2 linked regions of the Neobacillus sp. PS2-9 genome follow. The protein of the gene in region 2 binds, or shares a complex with, the protein of the main gene of each other region. Links are inferred from orthologs where the notes say so. Each region holds a gene or a part of one and is shown on either strand. Other genes may lie near its edges. The genes, in order: fabF and acpP.

What was found.
Region 1: the proteins of acpP (region 2) and fabF are in contact, whole or in part, in a solved structure (PDB 6OKG), measured with the Escherichia coli proteins. The link is inferred for Neobacillus sp. PS2-9 from one-to-one orthologs.

Annotation. Positions count from the first base shown.
Region 1 is NZ_CP133269.1:3,949,922-3,957,820, forward strand. The notes cover bases 3,422-6,358. They hold fabF (beta-ketoacyl-ACP synthase II), read right to left. Parts: upstream 5,541-6,358; coding sequence 4,302-5,540; downstream 3,422-4,301. Other genes in these bases: RCG25_RS19835 (beta-ketoacyl-ACP synthase III), read right to left, coding at 5,649-6,358. In the rest of the region: RCG25_RS19815 (ABC transporter ATP-binding protein), read right to left, coding at 1-904; RCG25_RS19820 (ABC transporter ATP-binding protein), read right to left, coding at 901-1,926; RCG25_RS19825 (DUF2268 domain-containing putative Zn-dependent protease), read right to left, coding at 2,089-2,868; more of RCG25_RS19835, read right to left, coding at 6,359-6,581; RCG25_RS19840 (hypothetical protein), read left to right, coding at 6,759-7,016; RCG25_RS19845 (ComZ family protein), read right to left, coding at 7,049-7,249; RCG25_RS19850 (BMP family ABC transporter substrate-binding protein), read right to left, coding at 7,270-7,899. UniProt on the Escherichia coli protein: Involved in the type II fatty acid elongation cycle. Catalyzes the elongation of a wide range of acyl-ACP by the addition of two carbons from malonyl-ACP to an acyl acceptor.
Region 2 is NZ_CP133269.1:3,585,589-3,593,318, reverse strand. The notes cover bases 1-2,768. They hold acpP (acyl carrier protein), read left to right. Parts: upstream 1-1,151; coding sequence 1,152-1,385; downstream 1,386-2,768. Other genes in these bases: smc (chromosome segregation protein SMC), read left to right, coding at 2,347-2,768; rnc (ribonuclease III), read left to right, coding at 1,552-2,292; fabG (3-oxoacyl-[acyl-carrier-protein] reductase), read left to right, coding at 304-1,047; fabD (ACP S-malonyltransferase), read left to right, coding at 1-307. Also shown: more of smc, read left to right, coding at 2,769-5,913; signal recognition particle-docking protein FtsY, read left to right, coding at 6,123-7,109; RCG25_RS18010 (putative DNA-binding protein), read left to right, coding at 7,204-7,536; ffh (signal recognition particle protein), read left to right, coding at 7,549-7,730. UniProt on the Escherichia coli protein: Carrier of the growing fatty acid chain in fatty acid biosynthesis.

The sequences.
Region 1 (7,899 bases), 360 kb from region 2 along the record:
ATGGACAGCCCGACGGCGGATTAATTGGACTTGGTACATCCCCTTTTAAAATAATTCTTTCTTTTTTCACCCTTGGGTCAGGAGATGGTATTGCCGAAATTAACGCCTGTGTGTATGGATGTAGTGGTTGTGCATAAAGGCTGTCCTTATCTGCAATCTCAACCATATTACCTAAATACATCACACCAATCCTATCGCTCATGTGCTTCACAACACTTAAGTCATGCGCAATAAAGAGGAAGGTTAAATCAAATTCTTTTTGTAAATCTTTTAATAGATTTAATACTTGTGATTGGACGGATACATCAAGTGCAGAAACTGGTTCATCCGCAATAATTAGTTTCGGTCTCAGGGCAAGGGCACGAGCGATACCAATTCTTTGGCGCTGACCGCCTGAAAATTCATGAGCATATTTATAATAGGCATCCTGTGGTAAACCCACTTTTGTTAATAAATCCATCACTTCTTGTTTTAATTCTTCTTTACTTTTTCTGGAGAAATTATAAATAGGTTCAGCGATGATATCCCCTACCATTTGCATCGGATTCAAAGAAGCATAAGGGTCCTGAAATACCATCTGCATATCTTTTCGAATTTCTTGAAGAGACTTCCCAGATATATTCGTTATATTTTTTCCGTCAAAGAGAATTTTCCCATCGGTTGGTTTTAATAATCGTAGAATCGTCCGACCTGCTGTAGACTTACCACAGCCTGATTCACCAACTAGTCCAAGTGTTTCCCCTCTTTTAATTTCAAAAGAGATATTATCAACCGCTTTCACATTTCCAACGGTTCGTTTAAAAAAACCACCTTTAACAGGATAATAGGTTTTGAGATTCTGTATCTCTAATAGATTCTCTGCTTGAGTGGCCTCCTGGTTCTTATGTACAGTTCCGGTACTCATTTACTCACCCCTTGTCTTGGTTTACTAGTTTCAAAAAGCAGGCAGGCAACTTCATGACGATCCTCTGCTTCTGCTAGTTCAGGGGTAATAGTAAAACAGTCAGGCATAGCTTTTGGACATCGATTGGCAAAACGGCAGCCCACTTTTGGCATATTGATCAGAGATGGTACAATTCCTTGAATTGAGCTTAATCGTTCTTCCGTTTCCTCCATTTTTGGGATTGCACCCAAAAGTAATGTAGTGTATGGATGTTTAGGATTATGAAAGAGTGTATCGACATCCGTCCGTTCTACAATTTTACCAGCATACATGACAATAACTTCATCACACATTTCTGCAACTACACCTAAATCATGTGTAATCAAAATAACGGACATATCATTTACAGATTGGATGTCTTTTAAAAGTTCCAATATTTGTGCCTGCACCGTAACATCAAGCGCAGTAGTTGGCTCATCCGCAATTAATAGCTTAGGCTGACAGGCAATGGCAATTGCAATCATGACCCTTTGTCTCATTCCACCTGACAATTGATGGGGATATTCGTCCACAATTTTTTCAGGTCGAGAGATCCCTACACTCTTTAAAAGAGCTATTGCTTTTTGACGAGCCTCTTGTTTTGAAATCTTCATATGATTGAAAAGGACTTCTTGCAGCTGATAGCCAATCGTAAATACTGGGTTTAAAGATGTCATTGGCTCTTGGAAAATCATTGACACGTCTTTTCCACGAATTTTATTTATTTGTGATTCATTCATTTTCTCAAGATTTACACCATCGAAAATGATTTCACCCGATTTTACTTTTCCAATTCCTTTTGGAAGTAGCTTCATAATTGATAGACTCATAACAGATTTACCACAGCCAGATTCACCCACAACCCCCACAATTTGTCGTGGCTTTACAGTGAAAGATACATTATCTACTGCGTTATAATCAGTACCCTCAATATCAAAGGCTGTCTCTAAATTTCTCACTTCGAGCAATGGTGCCTCTTTGAGTAACGATTTTTTTATGCTCATAGTACACCTTCTTACTTTTTTGGATTATTCTGTGAATTCGTTATATTCTAATAAAATTCTATTACTGAATTGTTACAATTGCAAGACTTTTTTACAATCTTGATAATTTTCAATCTAGTGAAAACAAAAAAAGCCTGATTTAACAGGCTTTTTCATCTTCCACTATTTTGCTTTATTGACAAATTTGTCAGCTGGTATCTCAAATGATAGTTTTGTAGAATAATTATGATTTTTGTAATATTTATCAATAATGTTATATCCAACAGCATACCCTAGTAATTTAGGTACTCTTCCACCTCCAAATAATAGTTCGTCGTGAACTCTTTCATTCTTTTTTAACTCTAATTGTTTTTTTAGAAATTTATTCCAAAAATATGTTATTTCTTTTTCAGTATACATACTACACCAATCTGCTAAGTAATCCTCTCCACACTGCTTCAATACTGCATATTCAGCCAAACCTTCAATTACCAATGAATCTAATAGTGTATAATCCTCCATTTTTTTATTCATCTTACGGAGCCTGCATACATGATGATATTCATGGACAAACAATGCTTCTATCTCTTTGGCATCTTCATGGGAGGAAAGAAATAAAAACATTTTATCAGGAAAAGAAACTCCTCCCTTATTCCTGTCTGTTCTACTAAAAAGACTTCTAGACTGGGCTAAAGGAAAGAGAAAAACAGGTATGTCCGGACCATTCCATTTAACTTTATATTTAGCCAATAGACGTTCCACTTGGTCCCATACTTTCTGTTCATTCATTTCGTGGAGGAAATCCTTTGAAGATCTCGAAGGCTGATACATCCCAAAGTTTAATAATTGGTTGTAAATTTGTTTTGCTGTTTTCCCCTTGAAATACGGTTGCAGTTTTTCACATATTTTTATGGCATTATCAAAATCGGCCAATAACCAGCTGTCTGTTTTGATTACTCCCATACTTCTCCACCTCCTGTAAGCCCGCTTTAACCATTTTATGAATTGATTGACAAAGATGTTCTTTAACATTAGCAGTGGAGATGAAGGTATATAAGTTTTAATTGAAAAGAATGGTGTTTGGATTTTTAAAAAAAATGTATTTATTATTTAGTATTTACTGAGAGTCTGACATATTCGGACACGGCGACCAGTGAATTCATCTTAGCGTGTCCAAATCAACACTCGATTCGGACACGACCGCCTTTGAATCCATCTTAGCTGTCTAAATCAACACCCGATTCGGACACGATCGCCTTTGGATCCATCTTAGCTGTCCAAATCAACACCCGTTTTGGACACCATTGCCCCTGTATTCATCTTAGCTGTCCGAATCCTCACCTGATTCGGACATCATTGCCCTTGCATTCATCTTAGCTGTCCAAATCAACACTCGATTCGGACACGGTCGCCTTTGCATCCATCTTAGCTGTCCAAATCAACACCCGATTCGGACACGATTGCCTTTGCATCCATCTTAGCTGTCTAAATCAACACCCGATTCGGACACGATCACCTATGTATTCATCTTATCGTGTCCAAATCAACACCCGATTCGGACACGATCGCCTTTGGATCCATCTTAGCTGTCCAAATCAACACCCGTTTTGGACACCATTGCCCCTGTATTCATCTTAGCTGTCCGAATCCTCACCTGATTCGGACATCATTGCCCTTGCATTCATCTTAGCTGTCCAAATCAACACTCGATTCGGACACGGTCGCCTTTGCATCCATCTTAGCTGTCCAAATCAACACCCGATTCGGACACGACCGCCTTTGAATCCATCTTAGCTGTCTAAATCAACACCCGATTCGGACACGATCACCTATGTATTCATCTTATCGTGTCCAAATCAACACCCGATTCGGACACGATCGCCTTTGGATCCATCTTAGCTGTCCAAATCAACACCCGTTTTGGACACCATTGCCCCTATATTCATCTTAGCTGTCCGAATCCTCACCTGATTCGGACATCATTGCCCTTGCATCCATCTTAGCTGTCTAAATCAACACCCGATTCGGACACCATTCCCTTGTATTCATCATAGCTGTCCGAATCCTCACCTGATTCGGACATCATTGCCCTTGCATTCATCTTAGCTGTCCAAATCAACACCCGATTCGGACACGATCGCCTTTGGATCCATCTTAGCTGTCCAAATCAACACCCGTTTTGGACACCATTGCCCTTGTATTCATCTTAGCTGTCCGAATCCTCACCTGATTCGGACACAACTGCCCTTGAACTCATCAAAGCAGTTCTTATGTATTCACAACCACGAAATTTTCTACTTACTATATTTATACATACATGAAAAATACCACAGTATTAAGGACTGTGGTCTAACAGAAAAATCGACCAGACATTTTATCTGGTCGACCTAAAGTTTTTATTCGTATTTTTTAAATACAATGGTTGCGTTGTGTCCACCGAAGCCAAGTGAGTTGCTCATAGCTGCCTTGATTTCTTGTGAACGGGCTTTATTTACTACATAGTCCAAATCACATTCAGGATCCGGAGTTTCATAATTAATGGTTGGTGGGAGTATGCTATCTCTCATCGCTAATACGGTAAAGATCGCTTCCACTCCACCTGCAGCTCCTAACAGATGGCCTGTCATCGATTTGGTTGAACTCATCGCAAGATTATAAGCATGCTCTCCAAATACTTCCTTAACCGCAAGTGTTTCAAATTTATCATTATATTCAGTACTAGTACCATGTGCGTTAATATAATCAATGTCTTGAGGTTGTAATCCACCATCATTAATGGCCATTTTCATTGCTCGAGCACCGCCTTCACCACCTGGTGCAGGGGCAGTGATATGATAAGCATCACCTGTTGCTCCATAACCGACGATTTCAGCATAGATTTTAGCTCCTCGTGCAAGGGCATACTCTAACTCTTCCAAAATAATGATACCTGCCCCTTCACCCATGACGAAGCCATCCCGGTTTTTATCAAATGGTCTGCTTGCTGTTTGAGGATCAGGATTTGTAGAGAGTGCTGTATTGGCACAGAACCCAGCAACAGACATTTTTGTGATTGGTGCTTCAGCGCCACCTGTTACCATAACATCCGCATCACCACGCTGAATAACTTTAAATGCATCTCCAATGGAATTCGTTCCAGTTGCACATGCTGTAACTGTACATGAATTAAATCCTCTTGCACCGAGGGTAATTGACACCTGACCAGTTGCCATATCTGGAATTAGCATTGGGACAAAGAATGGACTAACCCGCTTGTATCCCCTTTTTTGGAAGGTTTCATATTGTTGTTCGAATGTTTCCATTCCTCCAATACCAGACCCGATCCACACACCCACACGTTCTGAATTCTCTTCATTAATAGTTAGATTGGCGTCCTTAACTGCCATTAATGCACTCGCAACTGCATATTGTGTAAAACGATCCATTTTTCGCGCTTCTTTTCTATCCATAAACACTTCGGGATTAAAATCTTTTAACTCAGCAGCCACTTTAGCTGGATATTCGTCCGCATTGACTCTAGTCAGTGGACCAATACCTGATTTCCCCTCAATAATCCCTTTCCATGTTGTTTCAACATCGTTACCAAGCGGTGTCACCGCTCCAACGCCTGTTACTACAACTCTACGCTTGTTCATTTGTACATCTCCTTTTCAACAATCATTTCCCTTTTTTGTAATAGTAAATGTTATTTTCAAGCAATTCAACTTGCATAGATACTAGTAAGTATCCTTATACGCTAATCTTTATTTCCCCCAACGTATAGCAATAGCTCCCCATGTCAAGCCACCACCAAAGCCTACCATGACAATAACATCATCATCTTTAAGTTTTCCTGCCTCCAATTCCTCCACAATAGAAATAGGAATGGATGCAGCTGATGTATTACCATATTTATGAACGGTTTTGGACATTTTTTCAACAGGTAGTTCTAATCTTTGTCTGGATGCTTCCATGATACGAATATTCGCTTGATGCGGTATTAAGAAATCAACATCCTCTTTAGTTAAACCTGCCTTCTCAAGAACGTGTAAACTGCTTTCTCCCATTTGTCTAACAGCAAACTTAAATACTTCTCTACCATTCATAATGATATATTCGTCTTGGTATAAATGCTTTGCTCCTGTACCATCAGCCCCTAGCTCAAAGGACAAAATTCCACGGTTTTCTGAAACTGGACCTAAGATGGCAGCACCAGCGCCATCTCCAAAAAGGACAGCTGTATTTCGGTCATTCCAGTCTGTAACTTTTGAAAGCTTTTCAACACCAACGACTAGAACATATTTATATACTTCAGTTTCAATAAACTGCTTTCCAGTAACCATGCCATACATAAAACCGGCACATGCTGCACTAATATCCATTGCAGCAGCCTTCGTTGCACCTAGTTTCTCTTGAATTCGACAAGCAACTGAAGGAAATGGTGTATCAGGTGTTACCGTAGCTACCAAGATTAAATCGATCTCCTCAGCTGTAATCCCGGCATGTTTGATAGCCTCTTGAGCTGCTGCAAACGCCATATCTGAGGTATCCACATCATCCGCAGCAATTCTCCGCTCTTCAATGCCTGTTCTGGTACGAATCCATTCATCAGAGGTATCCATTATTTTCTCTAAATCCTGATTAGTGACTATCTTCTCTGGTAAATACCTACCAATTCCGACAATACCAGCTCTCACACGTTCCATCTCCTTTTTAACTAACTCTTTATCAAAAATTAATATCAATTATTATGACTTGGTACTAATTTTATCAAATAGACCCCATTTTAAGCAACTGTTTCTTCTTTTATATTCTCCGCTAATGTACATTCCAATTATTTGTTTAGTCATATTCTAAAATTAAGAGGAAATGAAATGGAGGATGCAGGTATGGAAGAACGGAAGAACGAGGAGAGAAAAGAGTCAGACCGTTTTACCAGTTTAATGTTTGGCCCTGGTAGACATCAACCCCGTCAGGATCATCAGACACAGGAACCATCTCGTCAGCAATCTACGATTGATTATGAAGAACTAATGAACAATATTGATACATTAATGGAATCTATGAAGGGATTTAAACCCTTATTTCAAAAAGTATATCCCTATATCGAACAATTATGGAAAAAGAAATAAGGCTGACTCATAGATGGTCAGCCTTTTCATCATTAAGATTGCTTCAATTCACTTAAGGCACTTTCTCTTCCTAATTCATATGCCTCTTCCATTACTTTAGTAAATAGGTTCATAAATGGTTGGATTAATTCCATAGATAATTCAACCCCAGCCTGATCCAATTGTTCCTTTGCCTCTGGTAAATACTTCATCGCGATTTGCATAAATTGTAATGTGTGATCTTGATTGTTCATTATGTACTCCTTTAATAATATTATTTAGGCAATTTGCCTGTTTCCTTGTAATCCTCTATATGCTTGTTCATTTGCTGAATGAACTCTTTCTTAACTAAAGGGCTGTACTTTCCAAGTGAGATGACGTTATCATGAAAGTCAAAGGAAAGATTACCTGATTTTAGTTCGCCTTTATTGTATTGATCTGCCACTTTTTCATATAATTTATCAACCTGTTGAATCGTACTTGTTAAAACGGTAGATTCTCCTAGGTCTGACTGGTCTGAAACGTAGCCAATAACAAAAAGGCCTTGTTCCTTTACTCGTTCAATTACCGGAACGTTATAACCATCGCCTGCAGGATACACCACATCCACTCCATTTTCCAACATACGATCAACTAATTGGATTGCCTTAGTTTCATCATCCCAATTTCCGACATATTCTATGCTCACATGAGTTTGATTATTTTCAGCTAGAGCTCCCTGGTAAAACCCTTCAATTTCTGGTTGCCACTCATAAGCAGCCAACACTCCTACTTTATGTTGTTTTGACATATGAGCAGCAACCATCCCTCCAAAAAAGCCCATTGCATGCGCTTTAAAGTTAAGACTCGTTGTATTTGAATTCTTTGCATCCCCATTAAAGCTGACAAAGTGAATTTTCGGATA
Region 2 (7,730 bases):
AGTGCTAGATGGGATGGAGATGAAGGATGCTGAAATACCGGTTGTCATAAATGTTACAGCTCAACCTGTTAGTAATGCTTCTGAAATAAAGGATAAGTTAATCGAGCAGTTATATTCCCCAGTACAATGGGAGGATTCCGTTACTAAAATGATTGACCTTGGAGTCGATACTTTCATCGAGATTGGTCCTGGAAAAGTTCTGTCAGGATTAATCAAAAAAATTGATAAAACAGTTAAGACATACGCAGTAACTGATGAGGAAAGTGCAATGGCAGTAATGGAAGCCTTAAAGGAGGAAAAACTATGAGTTTAGCAGGGAAGGCAGCGCTTGTTACCGGAGCATCAAGAGGAATCGGCAGGGAAATTGCTCTTGAGCTGGCAAGACAAGGAGCAAATGTTGCAGTAAATTTTTCTGGTAGCGAAGCAAAAGCAAATGAAGTAGTTGATGAAATTAAAGCCCTCGGCAGAGATGCTGTGGCGATAAAATGTGATGTTTCAAATACAGTAGAAGTGACTGAAATGGTTAAAGCATCGATTGACCGCTTTGGTAAACTAGACATCCTCATAAATAACGCGGGTATTACAAGGGACAACCTTTTAATGCGAATGAAAGAAGAAGAATGGGATGATGTAATTAATACTAACCTTAAAGGTGTATTCCTTTGTACAAAAGCGGTAACAAGACAAATGATGAAACAACGAGTGGGCCGCATCATTAATATTGCTTCCGTTGTTGGTGTAAGTGGGAATCCAGGGCAAGCTAACTATGTAGCTGCAAAAGCGGGAGTTATTGGCTTAACAAAAACAACTGCTAAGGAATTAGCGTCACGTAATATTACAGTGAATGCAGTTGCTCCAGGGTTTATTACTACTGATATGACAGATAAATTATCTGAGGAAGTAAAAGCGGAAATGTTAAAACAGATTCCGTTAGCAAGATTAGGAGAAGCTAAGGATATCGCTAAAATCACTGCTTTCATAGCTTCTGATGACTCATCGTATATTACAGGCCAAACCTTCCATGTAAATGGCGGTATGGTAATGTAATGAAGTGAATTACTGTTTCTGAACAGTAATCTAATTTTAATCAAAAACAACATTTATTATTTTATTGAAATACACTATAATAGCTTGAGGGGAGGTGAACGAGCATGGCAGAGGTATTAGAACGTGTTACAAAAATCATCGTTGACCGCTTAGGTGTTGATGAGTCTCAAGTAAAGCTTGAAGCTTCTTTTAAAGATGATCTTGGCGCTGATTCCCTTGACGTAGTTGAACTAGTAATGGAATTGGAAGATGAGTTCGATATGGAAATTTCTGACGATGATGCTGAAAAAATCAGCACTGTTGGTGATGCTGTTAATTACATAAATAGCAGTAAGTAATCTCGTTAGATTTTATTCACAAAGCTCCGTTTTCAAACGGAGCTTTATTCTGTATGATAGAACTTGGTAGAGTAAACTATCTGCCAAGTTTCTTTGCGTTTTCAAAGAAATTTTTTTAAACTCATAATAGGCAATGTCTGTAAACTAAATGCAAGGTGGAGACTTTATGCGCAAAAACGGTAAAGAAAAAGAGTTGAACAATCGCGCAAAGGAAAATCAATTTAAGGATTTTCAAACGACAATTGGAATTACTATTGAAAATGAAAAATTACTAAAGCAAGCTTTTACTCATTCATCCTATGTGAATGAGCATCGCAGAAAGCCTTTCGAGGATAATGAAAGACTTGAATTTTTAGGAGATGCTGTACTGGAGCTAACTGTTTCTCAATTTCTTTTTAAGAAATATCCTACCATGACAGAAGGAGAATTAACGAAACTAAGAGCAGCCATTGTGTGTGAGCCATCACTCGTTTCTTTTGCTAATGAGCTTAAGTTTGGTAATCTCATTTTGTTGGGAAAAGGGGAAGAAATGACAGGCGGAAGAGAACGCCCTGCTTTATTAGCGGATGTGTTTGAGGCGTTCATAGGAGCTCTCTATTTAGATCAAGGAATTGATAAAGTCATTGAATTCCTTGAATTGATCGTTTTTCCTAAAATAAATGCTGGTGCTTTTTCTCATGTGATGGATTTTAAAAGTCAATTACAAGAACTCATCCAAAGAGATGGGACAGGTACATTAGAATACAAAGTCTTATTAGAAAAAGGTCCAGCACATAACAAGGAGTTTGTTTCCAAAGTGTCCTTAAATGGAGATGAACTGGGAGTAGGAACTGGGAAATCGAAAAAAGAAGCCGAACAGCATGCCGCCCAAATGGCACTGGACGTATTAAAAGCGAAAACAACCTAGAAATGTCAAAATGTTTGCAGGAGAAATCCCGGGTTGCATGGGGAGGATAATGAAATGTTTTTAAAACGGTTGGACATCATTGGATTTAAATCGTTCGCAGACCGCATTGGAGTTGATTTTGTTCCTGGGGTTACTGCTGTAGTGGGTCCCAATGGGAGTGGCAAAAGTAATATAACTGATGCGATCCGCTGGGTCCTAGGTGAACAGTCCGCTAAATCTTTACGAGGAAGTAAAATGGAAGATATCATTTTTGCCGGCAGTGATACTAGAAAAGCGCTGAATTTCGCTGAGGTATCACTGACATTGGATAATCAAGACCAAGGAATCGGGTTAGATTACAATGAAGTAAGTGTGACCAGACGTGTCTCACGTTCAGGCGAAAGTGAATTTTACATTAACAAACAGCCCTGCAGGTTGAAGGATATTATCGATTTGTTTATGGATTCAGGTCTTGGCAGAGAAGCCTTTTCCATCATTAGTCAAGGAAAAGTAGAAGAAATATTAAACAGTAAAGCTGAGGATCGCAGAACTATCTTCGAAGAAGCAGCTGGTGTTTTAAAATACAAAAACCGCAAGAAAAAAGCAGAGGTAAAATTATTTGAAACACAGGATAATTTAAACCGAGTGAATGATATTTTACACGAACTGGAAAGTCAGGTAGAGCCGCTTAAAATTCAAGCATCGATGGCTAAGGATTTTCTGGAGAAAAAAGAAGAACTAGAAAAAATAGAAGTAGCATTAACTGTGTTTGAAATTGAAGATCTACACCAGAAATGGGAAAACCTTTCTAAACAACTAGAAGAACATCAGCAGGAAGAGTTAAAGCTATCATCAGATTTGCAGGTCAAAGAAGCTAAAATAGTTGAAACAAGAGACCGAATTTCTGCATTAGACGAATCGATTACAGACCTGCAAAATGTTTTACTTCATGCAAGTGAAGAACTTGAAAAGCTCGAAGGTCGTAAAGAAGTATTGAAGGAACGGAAAAAGAATGCTGCTCATAACAAGGAACAGCTGAAAACGAATATCACTGAGTTGACAGAAAAAATCAGCCAGCTTCAAAAAAATAGGGACATGCAGGCAGAGTCAGTTAAAGAACTAGGTGAACAGGTTCATTCATTACAGGCCGAACTAAAGGAAAAACAAGAAAAGCTACAACTTTTCACCGAAAATATAGAAGAAAAAATTGATAGCTTAAAAAGTGAATATATTGAGCTACTCAATCAGCAGGCTGGTGCTAAAAATGAATTGAAATATATTGACCAGCAATTGGAGCAACAAGAGAGAAAAAGCTCGCGTCTTGATTCAGAGAATACGAAATACATTCAAGAACGACAAATTGCTCAATCCAAGATGGAGCAAATTCAATCTTTATTAGCAGATTTTCAAAAACAATTAGCAGACCAAGTGGTAGCATTTCGCGATCAACAGCGAAAGCTTGAAACGGTAAAAAATAATTATGAAAAACAAGAAAAGATGCTGTATCAAGCCTATCAGCTGCTTCAACAGGCAAAATCAAGAAAAGAAATGCTCGAAGAAATGGAAGAAGATTATTCCGGGTTCTTCCAAGGGGTTAAAGAGGTTCTAAAGGCAAGGGATCATAAGCTAAAGGGAATTGAAGGCGCAGTAGCAGAATTAGTTACCGTTCCAAAAGAATATGAAACAGCACTCGAAACAGCTTTTGGAGGTGCCCTTCAGCATATAGTTGTTGATACCGAGCAAAATGCACGGACAGCGATCCAATATTTAAAACAACATTCTTATGGACGAGCAACCTTCTTACCGCTTAGCGTTATTAAAGGCAGGCCTTTATCCGCTGCACAATTATCGTCCATTCAAAATCATCCATCCTTGATTGGAACTGCTGTCAGCATTGTTAAATTTGAATCAAGGTATGCTGAGGTAATGAATAACTTATTAGGTAATGTTGTGATTACAAAAGACCTGAAGGGTGCCAATGAATTGGCAAAAATCCTTCAGTACCGCTGTCGTTTGGTCACGCTTGAGGGGGATATTGTTAATCCTGGTGGTTCCATGACGGGTGGTGCGGTTAAACAAAAGACATCCTCTCTATTAACTAGAAAAGGTGAACTAGAAGATTTAAAAGCCAAATTGGTTATTATGGAGGAAAAAACAGCTAGTCTAGAAAAAACGGTTAAATCCTTAAAAGAAGAAGTTCAACTGACTGATCAACAGCTAGATGAAATTCGGAAAAATGGGGAAGAATTGAGACTTAACGAGCAGGCTGTAAAGGGAGAACTGCGTGAAGCTGAGCTTGGAGTAAAAAATATTAACGAGCGATTAGCGATATATGACCTTGAAAAAGGACAGTTTTCTGATGAAAAGAACGGCTTACTAAAACGAAAAGACGAATTATTTAATGCGCTAGAAACCTATCAAGTAAATGTTACAGAACTGGATACCCAAATTGTTAAATTAACAGAACAAAAAACCAGTGATTTAACTTCAAAAGAAACTTTGACGAATGAAATAAATGATTTAAAGGTAGAGTTTGCTTCTAAAAACGAGCAATTTACGAATATAAAAGAGAGATTTACGCTTACGATTGAGGACTTAGAAGAAAGCGAAAAAAAGCTAGCTCTTTATACGGAGGACCTTAGCCTATTGTCTTCAGAAATGACAAACAGTTCATCAGGTGAGGAGCAGCTTGAGACTGCAGCTAAGTTGAAGCAGCAAGACAAAGAAGCCACACTACAGCTTATTACTGCTAGAAGACAGGAACGATTGTCCTTAGTGGATGTTCTTGAAGACATGGAATTAGAAGCTAAAGAGTTGAAAAGACTTCATAAAGGAATGATCGTGGTATTAAAGGATGAGGAAGTCAAAATCAATCGACTTGATGTCGAGCTTGAAAATCGACTGACACATCTTCGAGAAGAATATTTATTGTCATTTGAAGGGGCGAAGGAACAATATCCATTAACAATTCCTGTTGAGGAAGCACGGAAAAAGGTCAAGCTCATCAAACTTGCCATTGAAGAACTAGGAAGTGTGAATCTTGGTGCAATTGAAGAATATGAGCGTGTATCTGAGCGATATGAGTTTTTAAATGAGCAAAAGTCCGATCTCCAGGAAGCAAAAGATACCCTTTACCAGGTGATTGAAGAAATGGATATAGAGATGAAGAAACGCTTCGAACAAACCTTCAATGGAATTCGTGAGCACTTCGAACCAACCTTCCGAGCTCTTTTCGGTGGAGGAAGAGCGGATTTAGTTCTAACAGTACCCGAAGATTTATTAAATACCGGGGTAGAAATCGTTGCTCAACCTCCTGGGAAGAAGCTGCAGAATTTGGGACTCCTTTCAGGTGGAGAACGTGCATTAACTGCTATAGCCTTACTATTTTCTATCTTAAAGGTACGACCTGTTCCATTTTGTATCCTTGATGAGGTGGAAGCGGCCCTAGATGAAGCCAATGTCTACCGTTTTAGCCAATATTTAAAGCAATATAGCAAGGAAACACAATTTATCGTGATAACCCACCGGAAAGGAACCATGGAAGAAGCAGATGTCCTTTATGGAGTAACTATGAAGGAATCAGGCGTATCCAAACTAGTATCTGTCCGATTAGAAGAAACAAAGGAACTCGTAGAATCTTAATTTTAGACTAAATTAAAGCATTATGTTGATTTAACACACCTGTTGATTGGAGCGGAAGGCGCGAAGACTCCTGTGGGAGTATGGTTCAGGGGAGACCCCGCAGGCGTTTTTCGCCTAGGAGGCTCGCCGAAACACCCACGAACCGCTCGTGCCTGGAGCGGAAATCAACAGATCAGTTTAACAAAGTTAATTTAAAAGGAAGTGGTAGAATGAGTTTTTTTAAAAAACTAAAAGAGAAAATTACGAAATCAACAGATTCCGTAACCGAAAAGTTTAAAGAAGGCTTAACGAAAACAAGAGACAATTTCTCAGGAAAAGTAAACGACCTTGTAGCAAGATATCGAAAAGTCGACGAAGACTTCTTTGAAGAATTAGAAGAGATATTAATTCAAGCAGATGTCGGCTTTGATACAGTAATGCGATTAATTGAAGAATTAAAGACGGAAGTAAAACGCAGAAATATTCAGGATCCACAGGAAGTTCAGAGTGTTATTTCTGAAAAGCTAGTAGACATCTATAATTCTGGAGAAGAACAATCCTCTAAATTAAATATTCAAGAGGAAGGCTTAACTGTTATTTTGTTTGTCGGGGTCAATGGTGTTGGAAAAACGACCACAATTGGCAAACTTGGACATAAATTTAAGAGTGAAGGCAAAAAGGTTTTAATGGCAGCAGGGGACACTTTCCGTGCTGGTGCGATTGAACAGTTAGAAGTATGGGGTGATAGAGTCGGAGTGGAAGTCATCAAGCAGGCAGAAGGTTCCGACCCGGCAGCCGTTATGTACGATGCCATCCAGGCGGCAAAATCCCGTCAGGCAGATATTTTACTTTGCGACACTGCAGGCCGCCTGCAAAACAAAGTAAACTTAATGAAAGAGTTAGAAAAGGTGAAGCGTGTCATTGAACGGGAAGTACCAGGTGCACCACATGAAGTCATTTTAGTTCTCGATGCTACGACTGGACAAAATGCTCTCATCCAGGCAAAGACCTTTAAAGAAGTGACGAATGTAAGTGGAATCGTTCTTTCTAAGCTAGACGGTACGGCAAAGGGCGGTATTGTTCTTGCGATTCGTAATGAATTGAAAATTCCTGTAAAATTTGTCGGTCTGGGTGAAAAAATGGATGATCTTCAAGAGTTTGATGCGGAGAAATACGTGTATGGACTCTTTGCGGATCAGGTAGAGCAAACCGAATAATGGATGTAAAGGTATTATCTTGACAGAAAGTGCGTGACTGTGTAAACTACTCTTGTAAAGGCTTTTCACTTAACATGATATTGGAGGGATAGGCATGCTTGAAAAAACAACACGAATGAATTATCTTTATGATTTTTATTATTCGTTGTTAACGCCAAAGCAGCAAAGCTATATGTCTCTCTATTATTTAGATGATTATTCTCTTGGTGAAATTGCCGATGAGTATGACGTAAGCCGTCAGGCCGTTTATGATAATATTAAACGGACGGAAGCCATGCTCGAGGAGTATGAGGAAAAGCTCCTATTATTCCGAAAATTTCAAGAGCGGGCAAGTTTAATTAGACATCTGAACGAATTGCTTAATGAAGAGAACCCTTCAAAGCAAGCAATGTTAGAAACCGTTGCTGAGCTTGAGAAATTAGATTAGGAGGCGGCATACATGGCATTTGAAGGATTAGCCGACCGACTGCAGAATACAATCCAAAAGATCCGTGGAAAGGGAAAGGTCTCTGAAGCGGATGTAAAAGAAATGATGCGTGAAGTTCGTCTTGCATTATTAGAAGCAGACGTAAATTTTAAAGTCGTTAAAGATTTTGTTAAAAAAGTAAGTGAACGATCTGT